Regions from separate parts of the Oceanobacillus sp. FSL W7-1309 genome, predicted to be linked through region 2. Evidence: a T-box and tRNA genes for the amino acid it is inferred to sense, from the RefSeq annotation. Region 2 holds a T-box; the other regions hold tRNA genes.

Region 1 (3,682 bases), on a different contig from region 2:
TCCTCCGGTTTGTCACCGGCAGTCACCTTAGAGTGCCCAACTGAATGCTGGCAACTAAGATCAAGGGTTGCGCTCGTTGCGGGACTTAACCCAACATCTCACGACACGAGCTGACGACAACCATGCACCACCTGTCACTCTGTCCCCGAAGGGAAAACTCTATCTCTAGAGGTATCAGAGGATGTCAAGACCTGGTAAGGTTCTTCGCGTTGCTTCGAATTAAACCACATGCTCCACCGCTTGTGCGGGCCCCCGTCAATTCTTTTGAGTTTCAGCCTTGCGGCCGTACTCCCCAGGCGGAGTGCTTAATGCGTTAACTTCAGCACTAAGGGGCGGAAACCCCCTAACACCTAGCACTCATCGTTTACGGCGTGGACTACCAGGGTATCTAATCCTGTTCGCTACCCACGCTTTCGCTCCTCAGCGTCAGTTACAGACCAGAGAGTCGCCTTCGCCACTGGTGTTCCTCCACATCTCTACGCATTTCACCGCTACACGTGGAATTCCACTCTCCTCTTCTGTACTCAAGTCCTCCAGTTTCCAATGACCCTCCACGGTTAAGCCGTGGGCTTTCACATCAGACTTAAAAGACCGCCTGCGAGCGCTTTACGCCCAATAATTCCGGACAACGCTTGCCACCTACGTATTACCGCGGCTGCTGGCACGTAGTTAGCCGTGGCTTTCTGGTTAGGTACCGTCAAGGTTGGGTCAGTTACTACCCAACTTGTTCTTCCCTAACAACAGAGTTTTACGATCCGAAAACCTTCATCACTCACGCGGCGTTGCTCCGTCAGACTTTCGTCCATTGCGGAAGATTCCCTACTGCTGCCTCCCGTAGGAGTCTGGGCCGTGTCTCAGTCCCAGTGTGGCCGATCACCCTCTCAGGTCGGCTACGCATCGTCGCCTTGGTGAGCCGTTACCTCACCAACTAGCTAATGCGCCGCGGGCCCATCTGTAAGTGACAGCCGAAACCGTCTTTTATCTTCTCACCATGAGATGAAAAGTGTTATCCGGTATTAGCTCACGTTTCCGCGAGTTATCCCGATCTTACAGGCAGGTTGCCCACGTGTTACTCACCCGTCCGCCGCTCATTCCATAAACATCACCCCGAAGGGTTCTGTTTATTTCCTGCGCTCGACTTGCATGTATTAGGCACGCCGCCAGCGTTCGTCCTGAGCCAAGATCAAACTCTCCATAAAAGTTTGTAATACTTAGCTTTTGTAGAAGCTGACTTCTACTTGTTTTAAAAAGAAAAACGAGTTTCCTTTTTCTTGACATACTGGTTGTTTTGTTCAGTTTTCAAAGAGCAAATTTGTTTGTCGTTCTTTTGAAGCGACTTTATTAATATATCATGTCTTCCAATTTGTTGTCAATAACTTTTTAAAATATTTTACTTTCGAAATATTTCTTCGCTTTCGACAACTTTTATATCATATCATCTTCGCAAAAAGATGTCAACATCTTTTTTCAAAAAAGATGAATGGGCCTGAGTGGACTCGAACCACCGACCTCACGCTTATCAGGCGTGCGCTCTAACCAGCTGAGCTACAGGCCCATATTGGTAAGTTGGAGCGGGTGAAGGGAATCGAACCCTCATCATCAGCTTGGAAGGCTGAGGTTTTACCACTAAACTACACCCGCATAAATTATATCGTTTTTTTAAGAAGTGGAGCCTAGCGGGATCGAACCGCTGACCTCCTGCGTGCAAGGCAGGCGCTCTCCCAGCTGAGCTAAGGCCCCGTATGATATAAATAAAATGGTCGGGAAGACAGGATTCGAACCTGCGACCCCTTGGTCCCAAACCAAGTGCTCTACCAAGCTGAGCTACTTCCCGTTATGGCGCGCCCGAGAGGAGTCGAACCCCTAACCTCTTGATCCGTAGTCAAACGCTCTATCCAATTGAGCTACGGGCGCATATGGTGCCGAGGACCGGAATCGAACCGGTACGGTAGTCACCTACCGCAGGATTTTAAGTCCTGTGCGTCTGCCAGTTCCGCCACCCCGGCAAGGGCAAAGAAAAGGATACTGAATTTGCAACAAAAATTCCTCTTAAGTAAAAAGTAATGCGGGTGAAGGGACTTGAACCCCCACGTCCGAAGACACTAGATCCTAAGTCTAGCGCGTCTGCCAATTCCGCCACACCCGCGAATGGTGAGCCATGAAGGATTCGAACCTTCGACCCTTTGATTAAAAGTCAAATGCTCTACCGACTGAGCTAATGGCTCAAAAATATATATTAGGTATTAATGATAATTATTATTTACTTGTAAAAAGTGGTGCCGGCCAGAGGACTTGAACCCCCAACCTACTGATTACAAGTCAGTTGCTCTACCAGTTGAGCTAGGCCGGCAAATGATTATCTAGTTACCAAATGATTAACAGCAAGTCCATCAAGTAGGCTCGTCGTGTTGCAAGAACACTCGGAGAAGTTCCACTCCTCGCAAGCCTGCACATGGTAGTTACTCGATGAAGTAAACGGCTTGCTCTAGCAGTTGAGCTAGGCCGGCTTGTTGGCTTCCTGTAAACTATTAGATTTATATAGAAAGAATCAACTTCCGAAAGATAAATGGTGGCTCGGGACGGAATCGAACCGCCGACACACGGATTTTCAGTCCGTTGCTCTACCGACTGAGCTACCGAGCCAAGTGTTATTTAACTACAAAACTCAAATTATAAATGGAGGAGGTAGAGGGATTCGAACCCCCGCGCGGTTTGACCCGCCTGTCGGTTTTCAAGACCGATCCCTTCAGCCAGACTTGGGTATACCTCCGAATATTTAAATGGCGGTCCGGACGGGACTCGAACCCGCGACCTCCTGCGTGACAGGCAGGCATTCTAACCAACTGAACTACCGGACCATATTGCAAATAACATATCTAATTAAACCAAAAGATTTGGTTGCGGGGGCAGGATTTGAACCTACGACCTTTGGGTTATGAGCCCAACGAGCTACCGGACTGCTCCACCCCGCGATATAACAAATATATTTCATCTAAAAGAAAAGATGGTGGAGGATGCAGGGCTCGAACCTGCGACCCCCTGCTTGTAAGGCAGGTGCTCTCCCAGCTGAGCTAATCCTCCGTATTGGTGACCCGTACGGGATTCGAACCCGTGTTACCGCCGTGAAAGGGCGGTGTCTTAACCGCTTGACCAACGGGCCAATATTATTTATGAACAAATTCGACAACAAATGTATTAATCGACATTTACTTCATAAAAATTAAATGGCTCCACAGGTAGGATTCGAACCTACGACCGATCGGTTAACAGCCGATTGCTCTACCACTGAGCTACTGTGGAATAATATAACAGCGAGATTTATCTTATTACATAATTGTAATAAAGTCAATGCCTAAATTAAACTTTTGTAAAAAAAACGAAAAAAAAGTTTTAACCCCACTAATTTCGTCTAATAAGCTCAGCATCCTCCATTTTGCTAAAGCCTGTTCATCTATATAAAAAGAAGCTCTTTTCTAACATGCACATGACATATCAAAGAGCTCCTTCTTATTTGTCCCCATCTTTCATCTAATCTAATCTAAACTGTACCCTCCTAAACATTCAAACGCATATACAACTCTTCCCAAACCTTCTCCAGCCCTTCTTTTTCCATATACACTTCTTGCATTTGTTCCAAGTCTTGGATTTCTACTAACTTTTCCTCTAATAAGGTAATTTTACG
Region 2 (3,682 bases):
TTGGTGTAGGAAAAACATATTTATTAGGTGCACTCGCCAATGAATTGAAAAAGCTTGGTTTATCGTCAACACTTATCTATATGCCAGAATTTGTTCGAGAAATAAAAGCTTCTTTTAAAGATGACTCGACAAACGAGAAAATTGATTATTTTAAGAAAGCAGATGTGCTGATGCTCGATGATATAGGTGCAGAGCTGCAATCGGCTTGGTTCCGTGATGAAATTCTCGGTTCGGTTCTTCAATACCGTATGATGGAGCGACTACCTGTATTCTTTACGTCGAATTATGACCTCGAACAATTGGAATTACAGTTAGCCACAACCAAAAGTGGAGTAGAATCGGTAAAAGCAGGCAGAATTATAGAACGTATTAGACAGGTGAGTAAACCTGTGAAAATGGATGGGCCAAATCGGCGCTTATAAAGTCTGAGGAAATAAACCCTCGGGCTTTTTGTTTTTCAAGAGAATATCTCTAGCAACTAACACTCCAAGTTAAAATAAGACCTGTTATCAAGCCAGTAATCTGTATGATTTAAAATATTCCTGTTTTAAATTTCGCACTTTATTCATTTTTTCAATTGTTTGTCCATATAATGTAACAGTTTGGTCGTGGATGAGGGTGATATTGATTGCTGGAGGTATATTTTGAATCAGACAAAGAAGTAATTAGCTTTTGTGAACATTTATTTCGCAGTCATAAACAAATTGAGTTGAATTGGAAAACAGATGATAAGTGGGGGAATCATCTGCAGTTTAAGGAGCATGTAGCTACAAAGGAATTGATGGATGCCATTACAGATACAATGGCAAATGTGTTTATGACTCACCGGTTACGTACAATGGTAAATCGAATTATTCAGGAGCACTACTATTATACGAACAATGAAGAGATTGAGCGAATTCATGATCTGACCTATTGGATTATAACTGGTGAGGATGAAGAAAGTAAGCGGCTTCGAGAGAACAAAAATCATCATGCATTTTTAAAGTCTTTATTTACTGAAAGTTTAAAAGAGAGTTTTGTTATTCACTTTGATTCCATCGTGAATTTCCGTTTGAAACCATTTAAGGATAAACTTATTTATTTTGTTGGCTTAGCAATTGATGAATTCAGGCGAGAAGAAGACCATCAAGCGTTTGTGGACATGCTTCGGGCATATGTGGAGAAGAAAGAACCAGGTTTACCAGTTATTCATATATTACAAGGAAGTGACTTTGCCTTTTTTAAACAAAATGGGAAGCAGATGACAAACATAGAGCTACGGGTTTTAATGAAACAGGAGCCACTCTATATTGTTGGCTTGCATGACAATGAATTTAATCTTGCGCCACTAATTGCAATGGCACCTGAAAAGCTAAAAATTTATGGCGATGATCCTGCAGAACCGAAAACATTAACGGTAATTAATGTTTTCCAAGAAAAAGTGGATTTCGAACCAATTAGCAATTTTCCTTTTCCTTATTATTTGAATAAATGATTTATCTAGTACTTGATTTTCCTCGAATGTAAAGCTATAATACACATTATACAATTGGAATGAATGAAAAGTATTGAGAAGGACATGATTATTTGCATTCGTATAGCTATGAAGAGAAGGAAGTCAAAGGCTGGAAGCTTCCTCTATACAAACAAATAATTACCACCTTTGAACTCTGTCAGTGAACCTAAAAGTAATTGACAGCGTAGCTTCTGCGTTAAAGAATGAATGAAGCCGTAATTAAATTACGGGAATTAGGGTGGAACCACGATGTATCCAACACTCGTCCCTTTGCATTAAGTGCAGAGGGATGGGTGTTTTTTAATTTGTATCCAAAAAGCGGAAGTTCCTTTAGTTGCTGGGTGCTAGAGTGGACGTGGCTGTTTTGGCAGCTAAATTATTCGTATCATTCAAATTTATAGGTTTAAACGAGGAAAAGGAGTGTTTCAATTGGCAGAAATTATCATTACATTTCCCGATGGAGCTGAAAAGAGCTTTCCGCAAGGCACAACAGGGGAAAAAATCGCAGCATCCATTTCATCAGGGTTAAAGAAACAAGCATTAGCAATTAAACTGGATGGTGAGCTTGTAGACTTACGCCGTGGACTAGAATCTGGCGGGAAGCTTGAAATCATTACGTACAAAGATGAAGAAGGCATCGAAGTGATGCGTCATTCAGCTGCGCATTTGCTGGCACAAGCTGTGAAACGACTTTATAAAGATGTGAAGTTAGGTGTAGGTCCTGTCATCGAAGAAGGATTCTACTATGATATTGATATGGAACATACCTTAACTCCAGAAGATCTTCCGAAGATTGAAAAAGAAATGAAGCGTATCATCGATGAAAATTTAGAAATTAAGCGCGTAGAGGTATCACGTAATGAAGCCCAAGTTCGATTCCAAGCTATCGGTGATGACCTAAAGCTAGAATTAATTGATGCGATTCCTGAAGGTGAGCAAGTAACCATTTACGAGCAGGGTGAATTTTTTGACCTATGTCGCGGAATTCATGTCCCATCTACGAGTAAAATCAAGGCATTTAAATTACTAAGCATCTCTGGAGCTTATTGGCGTGGAGATAGTAACAACAAACAATTGCAACGTATCTATGGAACTGCATTTGAAAAGCCAAAAGAGCTTGAAGAACACTTACGTATTTTAGAAGAGCGAAAAGAACGTGATCATCGTAAATTAGGAAAAGAACTCGACTTATTTACGGTATCACAAAAGGTTGGTCAAGGATTACCATTATGGTTACCAAAAGGAGCAACTATCCGTCGCAACATAGAGCGTTATATTGTTGATCTGGAGGAGCGTTTAGGATATGATCATGTCTACACTCCAGTACTGGGAAGTAAAACATTATATGAAACAAGTGGACACTGGGATCATTATCAGGATGATATTTTCCCGCCAATGGAGATGGACAATGAAACGTTAATTCTTCGTCCGATGAATTGTCCGCATCATATGATGGTATTTAAAAATAATTTATGGAGCTACCGACAACTTCCTGTTCGTATTGCAGAGCTTGGTACAATGCATCGTCACGAAATGAGTGGAGCACTTGCAGGGCTTCAGCGTGTTCGTGGAATGACGTTGAATGATGCGCATATTTTTGCCCGTCCAGATCAGTTGAAAGATGAATTTGTCCGCGTTGTTGAATTAGTTCAAAAAGTATACAAGGACTTTGGTATTGATAATTACTATTTCCGACTTTCTTATCGCGATCCGGAAGATAAAGAGAAATATATCGATAATGATGAAATGTGGGAAAAAGCACAAGCAACTTTAAAAGAAACAATGGATGATATGAACCTTGAATATGTGGAAGCAGAAGGTGAAGCAGCGTTCTATGGTCCGAAGCTTGATATCCAGGTAAAAACTGCTCTTGGAAAAGATGAAACACTATCAACGGTTCAATTGGACTTCCACTTACCAGAACGTTTTGATTTAACTTATATTGGGGAAGATGGAAAAGAACATCGTCCAGTCGTTATCCACCGTGGTGTTGTTTCTACAATGGAACGTTTTGTTGCATTCTTAATTGAGGAATATAAAGGTGCATTCCCAACTTGGCTTGCTCCTGTTCAAGTGAAGGTTATCCCAGTTTCTCCACAAGTACATCTTGATTACGCAAAAGATATTGTAGACAAACTTAGATTACAAGGTGTACGGGTCGAATTGGATGAACGCGATGAGAAA
Region 3 (3,682 bases), on a different contig from region 2:
GGCGGATATGCATTTCCTGAACGGTTAGTTTCCCTGCTACTTGATCGTCAAATAATGCATCGCTGTATTTGCGACTTATGATATAAAAATTATTTAATTCCTCATCTGTAAAAGGTACATCAATCATTTTCTTACATGTATTTTTAAATGATGCTGCTTGATCGTACAATGTATCATCTACATCAAAAATAATCGTATCCATGCTATCGACCTCCATTACTTACTATCATACTATATTATAAAAGACAGGAGAAGCGCTGGATATATTCCATTATTGATCAAATGTAACGCAATAGTTCGGTTAAACTAAAATAGGCTTCTTCACTATTTTATTCGGGCATCAACACAGACTCGGGACATATGCATAAAATGTGACTGAATGAATTCAAAGAAGGAGCATGATACATGATGCATCGAAATTGGAATTACCAAAATCTATATAACCAGCCTCAACACCACTGGCAAAATCAAGGATGGAATGACCAAATAAATTACAACCAATCCCCACAGTTTCAACGTCAAATCACTATTCAAGAAGCAATAGATATTGCACTTGCACAAGTACCTGGTCAAGCTGTTAAGGCAGAATTAGACACAAAACAAGGTGTAAGGGTTTATGAGGTGGATGTTATAACTGCCCAAGGAGTAAAATATGAAATAGCAATAAATATGAATACTGGAGAAATAGTTGAAATAGAGTTAGATTAATCGGTGGGATGAGGAATGGAGTTATGCTCTTTTCCTCATTTTATATGTAATTGTGTATGAATTACTTCAATCAGTTTGGAAAAGATTTAAAAGTAGTGGACCTACATAATTGTGGAGTGATATTTCATTATATAGTTAAGGGGATAACAGAATTTAAACCTATGATAAAAAAACAAACCAAAATCCTTATCACTTGGTGAACCAAATACTGGCGGAGAAGGAGGGATTTGAACCCTCGCGTCGCTTACACGACCTACACCCTTAGCAGGGGCGCCTCTTCAGCCTCTTGAGTACTTCCCCAAATGGCTCCACAGGTAGGATTCGAACCTACGACCGATCGGTTAACAGCCGATTGCTCTACCACTGAGCTACTGTGGAATAGTTTATACGCGCCCTAGAGGATTCGAACCTCTGACCCACAGCTTAGAAGGCTGTTGCTCTATCCTACTGAGCTAAGGGCGCAAATGTAAAAGTATATAATAACATACAATTGTATGGAATTTAATCCAATGTAAGAATATATAGGAATGGGCCTGAGTGGACTCGAACCACCGACCTCACGCTTATCAGGCGTGCGCTCTAACCAGCTGAGCTACAGGCCCAAAGAAAAGGTAATTGGAGCGGGTGAAGGGAATCGAACCCTCATCATCAGCTTGGAAGGCTGAGGTTTTACCACTAAACTACACCCGCATTGTAATATATAATATGGTGGAGGGAGTAGGACTCGAACCTACGAACCCGATGGGAGCGGATTTACAGTCCGCCGCGTTTGGCCAACTTCGCTATCCCTCCACATTATAATGGTGGCTCGGGACGGAATCGAACCGCCGACACACGGATTTTCAGTCCGTTGCTCTACCGACTGAGCTACCGAGCCAATTATTTAATTAACTATTTATGTATGGAGGAGGTAGAGGGATTCGAACCCCCGCGCGGTTTGACCCGCCTGTCGGTTTTCAAGACCGATCCCTTCAGCCAGACTTGGGTATACCTCCACATTACGGTGAACTTATAATGGACCCTGCAGGATTCGAACCTGCGACCGATCGGTTATGAGCCGATAGCTCTAACCAACTGAGCTAAGGGTCCTAATATTTTCTTCATAATATAATGGGGCGACCGGTGGGGATTGAACCCACGTATGCCGGAGCCACAATCCGGTGCGTTAACCACTTCGCCACGACCGCCATTATACAATTATTTAATTTTGAATGGTAGCGGCGGAGGGGATCGAACCCACGACCTCACGGGTATGAACCGTACGCTCTCGCCAGCTGAGCTACGCCGCCAATATTCAAATGGAGCCTAGCGGGATCGAACCGCTGACCTCCTGCGTGCAAGGCAGGCGCTCTCCCAGCTGAGCTAAGGCCCCATGTAGAAAGATAATCGGGAAAACAAGGTTCAAACTGCAATACCTTGGTCCTGAACCAAGGGCTCTACCAAGCTAAAGTTCCCGGAATAACGCGCCCGAGAGGAGTCGAACCCCTAACCTCTTGATCCGTAGTCAAACGCTCTATCCAATTGAGCTACGGGCGCCTATAGTGCTGAGTAAGAAAATTGAAACGGCAAGATAATGCTCTACCGCTGAATTACTTATACGCTTGACAAGTAATAAAATGCGGGTGAAGGGACTTGAACCCCCACGTCCGAAGACACTAGATCCTAAGTCTAGCGCGTCTGCCAATTCCGCCACACCCGCATATGAGATGAGCCATGAAGGATTCGAACCTTCGACCCTTTGATTAAAAGTCAAATGCTCTACCAACTGAGCTAATGGCTCCTACTGTAATAAATGGTGCCGGCCAGAGGACTTGAACCCCCAACCTACTGATTACAAGTCAGTTGCTCTACCAATTGAGCTAGGCCGGCATCTGGCGGTCCGGACGGGACTCGAACCCGCGACCTCCTGCGTGACAGGCAGGCATTCTAACCAACTGAACTACCGGACCAATAATAATAATATATGTTAAAACTAGCGGATACATTTATCCAGTATTTCTAGCTTTAGCTTATTTCAAGTTAATTTAATTTTATATTTTTGGTTGCGGGGGCAGGATTTGAACCTACGACCTTTGGGTTATGAGCCCAACGAGCTACCAGACTGCTCCACCCCGCGGTATGAAATAAAGTATTAAGATGAAATATGGTGGAGGATGCAGGGCTCGAACCTGCGACCCCCTGCTTGTAAGGCAGGTGCTCTCCCAGCTGAGCTAATCCTCCATATTGGTGACCCGTACGGGATTCGAACCCGTGTTACCGCCGTGAAAGGGCGGTGTCTTAACCGCTTGACCAACGGGCCAGGTAAATTTTCCCAAGTATAAACAAAGAAATAATTTCACAGGTAGATTTCAAAAGTTAAACTTCGAATCCACGATCAATCGACAAATAGTCGTTGTGCTACCATTTAGGTACTGTGAAATAATCTTTTGCCTGGCGGCGTCCTACTCTTGCAGGGGCAAAGCCCCAACTACCATCGGCGCTGAAGAACTTAACTTCTGTGTTCGGCAAGGGAACAGGTGTGACCTCTTCGCTATTGCTACCAGACCTATTTTTTTTAGGTTTATACCTTAAAAACTAAATAAGAGTAAACAAGACATCAAATAAAGAATTTAGTTAAGTCCTCGATCGATTAGTATCCGTAAGCTCCACGTGTCACCACGCTTCCACACCGAACCTATCAACCTCATCGTCTCTGAGGGATCTTACTCACTCGAAGTGATGGGAAGTCTCATCTTGAGGGGGGCTTCATGCTTAGATGCTTTCAGCACTTATCCTTTCCACACGTAGCTACCCAGCGATGCTCCTGGCGGAACAACTGGTACACCAGCGGTGTGTCCATCCCGGTCCTCTCGTACTAAGGACAGCTCCTCTCAAACTTCCAACGCCCACGACGGATAGGGACCGAACTGTCTCACGACGTTCTGAACCCAGCTCGCGTACCGCTTTAATGGGCGAACAGCCCAACCCTTGGGAC

The links. The T-box of region 2 lies ahead of thrS (threonine--tRNA ligase). A T-box ahead of a tRNA ligase gene usually reads a tRNA of that ligase, here a tRNA-Thr.
Region 1: it encodes a tRNA-Thr, which carries the amino acid that the T-box ahead of thrS (threonine--tRNA ligase) is inferred to sense. The anticodon was not compared.
Region 3: it encodes a tRNA-Thr, which carries the amino acid that the T-box ahead of thrS (threonine--tRNA ligase) is inferred to sense. The anticodon was not compared.

Annotation. Positions count from the first base shown of each region.
Region 1 is NZ_JBBOBX010000001.1:1,837,042-1,840,723, reverse strand. Features, by position in the region: rRNA gene NST46_RS08710 (16S ribosomal RNA) at 1-1,199, opposite strand, end outside; tRNA gene NST46_RS08705 (tRNA-Ile) at 1,482-1,555, opposite strand; tRNA gene NST46_RS08700 (tRNA-Gly) at 1,568-1,641, opposite strand; tRNA gene NST46_RS08695 (tRNA-Ala) at 1,668-1,740, opposite strand; tRNA gene NST46_RS08690 (tRNA-Pro) at 1,758-1,834, opposite strand; tRNA gene NST46_RS08685 (tRNA-Arg) at 1,838-1,914, opposite strand; tRNA gene NST46_RS08680 (tRNA-Leu) at 1,918-2,006, opposite strand; tRNA gene NST46_RS08675 (tRNA-Leu) at 2,065-2,146, opposite strand; tRNA gene NST46_RS08670 (tRNA-Lys) at 2,150-2,225, opposite strand; tRNA gene NST46_RS08665 (tRNA-Thr) at 2,275-2,350, opposite strand; tRNA gene NST46_RS08660 (tRNA-Phe) at 2,568-2,643, opposite strand; tRNA gene NST46_RS08655 (tRNA-Ser) at 2,678-2,770, opposite strand; tRNA gene NST46_RS08650 (tRNA-Asp) at 2,782-2,858, opposite strand; tRNA gene NST46_RS08645 (tRNA-Met) at 2,896-2,972, opposite strand; tRNA gene NST46_RS08640 (tRNA-Val) at 3,006-3,081, opposite strand; tRNA gene NST46_RS08635 (tRNA-Glu) at 3,086-3,160, opposite strand; tRNA gene NST46_RS08630 (tRNA-Asn) at 3,226-3,300, opposite strand; gene abc-f (ribosomal protection-like ABC-F family protein) at 3,554-3,682, opposite strand, start outside.
Region 2 is NZ_JBBOBX010000002.1:1,037,183-1,040,864, reverse strand. Features, by position in the region: gene dnaI (primosomal protein DnaI) at 1-422, shown strand, start outside; gene ytxC (putative sporulation protein YtxC) at 629-1,477, shown strand; T-box leader at 1,542-1,771, shown strand; gene thrS (threonine--tRNA ligase) at 1,928-3,682, shown strand, end outside.
Region 3 is NZ_JBBOBX010000001.1:415,857-419,538, forward strand. Features, by position in the region: gene NST46_RS01860 (HAD family hydrolase) at 1-202, opposite strand, end outside; gene NST46_RS01865 (PepSY domain-containing protein) at 406-708, shown strand; tRNA gene NST46_RS01870 (tRNA-Ser) at 918-1,008, opposite strand; tRNA gene NST46_RS01875 (tRNA-Asn) at 1,012-1,086, opposite strand; tRNA gene NST46_RS01880 (tRNA-Arg) at 1,097-1,170, opposite strand; tRNA gene NST46_RS01885 (tRNA-Ile) at 1,237-1,310, opposite strand; tRNA gene NST46_RS01890 (tRNA-Gly) at 1,325-1,398, opposite strand; tRNA gene NST46_RS01895 (tRNA-Tyr) at 1,415-1,500, opposite strand; tRNA gene NST46_RS01900 (tRNA-Phe) at 1,510-1,585, opposite strand; tRNA gene NST46_RS01905 (tRNA-Ser) at 1,611-1,703, opposite strand; tRNA gene NST46_RS01910 (tRNA-Ile) at 1,724-1,797, opposite strand; tRNA gene NST46_RS01915 (tRNA-His) at 1,820-1,895, opposite strand; tRNA gene NST46_RS01920 (tRNA-Met) at 1,921-1,997, opposite strand; tRNA gene NST46_RS01925 (tRNA-Ala) at 2,008-2,080, opposite strand; tRNA gene NST46_RS01930 (tRNA-Arg) at 2,171-2,244, opposite strand; tRNA gene NST46_RS01935 (tRNA-Leu) at 2,326-2,407, opposite strand; tRNA gene NST46_RS01940 (tRNA-Lys) at 2,416-2,488, opposite strand; tRNA gene NST46_RS01945 (tRNA-Thr) at 2,502-2,577, opposite strand; tRNA gene NST46_RS01950 (tRNA-Asp) at 2,581-2,657, opposite strand; tRNA gene NST46_RS01955 (tRNA-Met) at 2,748-2,824, opposite strand; tRNA gene NST46_RS01960 (tRNA-Val) at 2,853-2,928, opposite strand; tRNA gene NST46_RS01965 (tRNA-Glu) at 2,933-3,007, opposite strand; rRNA gene rrf (5S ribosomal RNA) at 3,137-3,252, opposite strand; rRNA gene NST46_RS01975 (23S ribosomal RNA) at 3,318-3,682, opposite strand, start outside.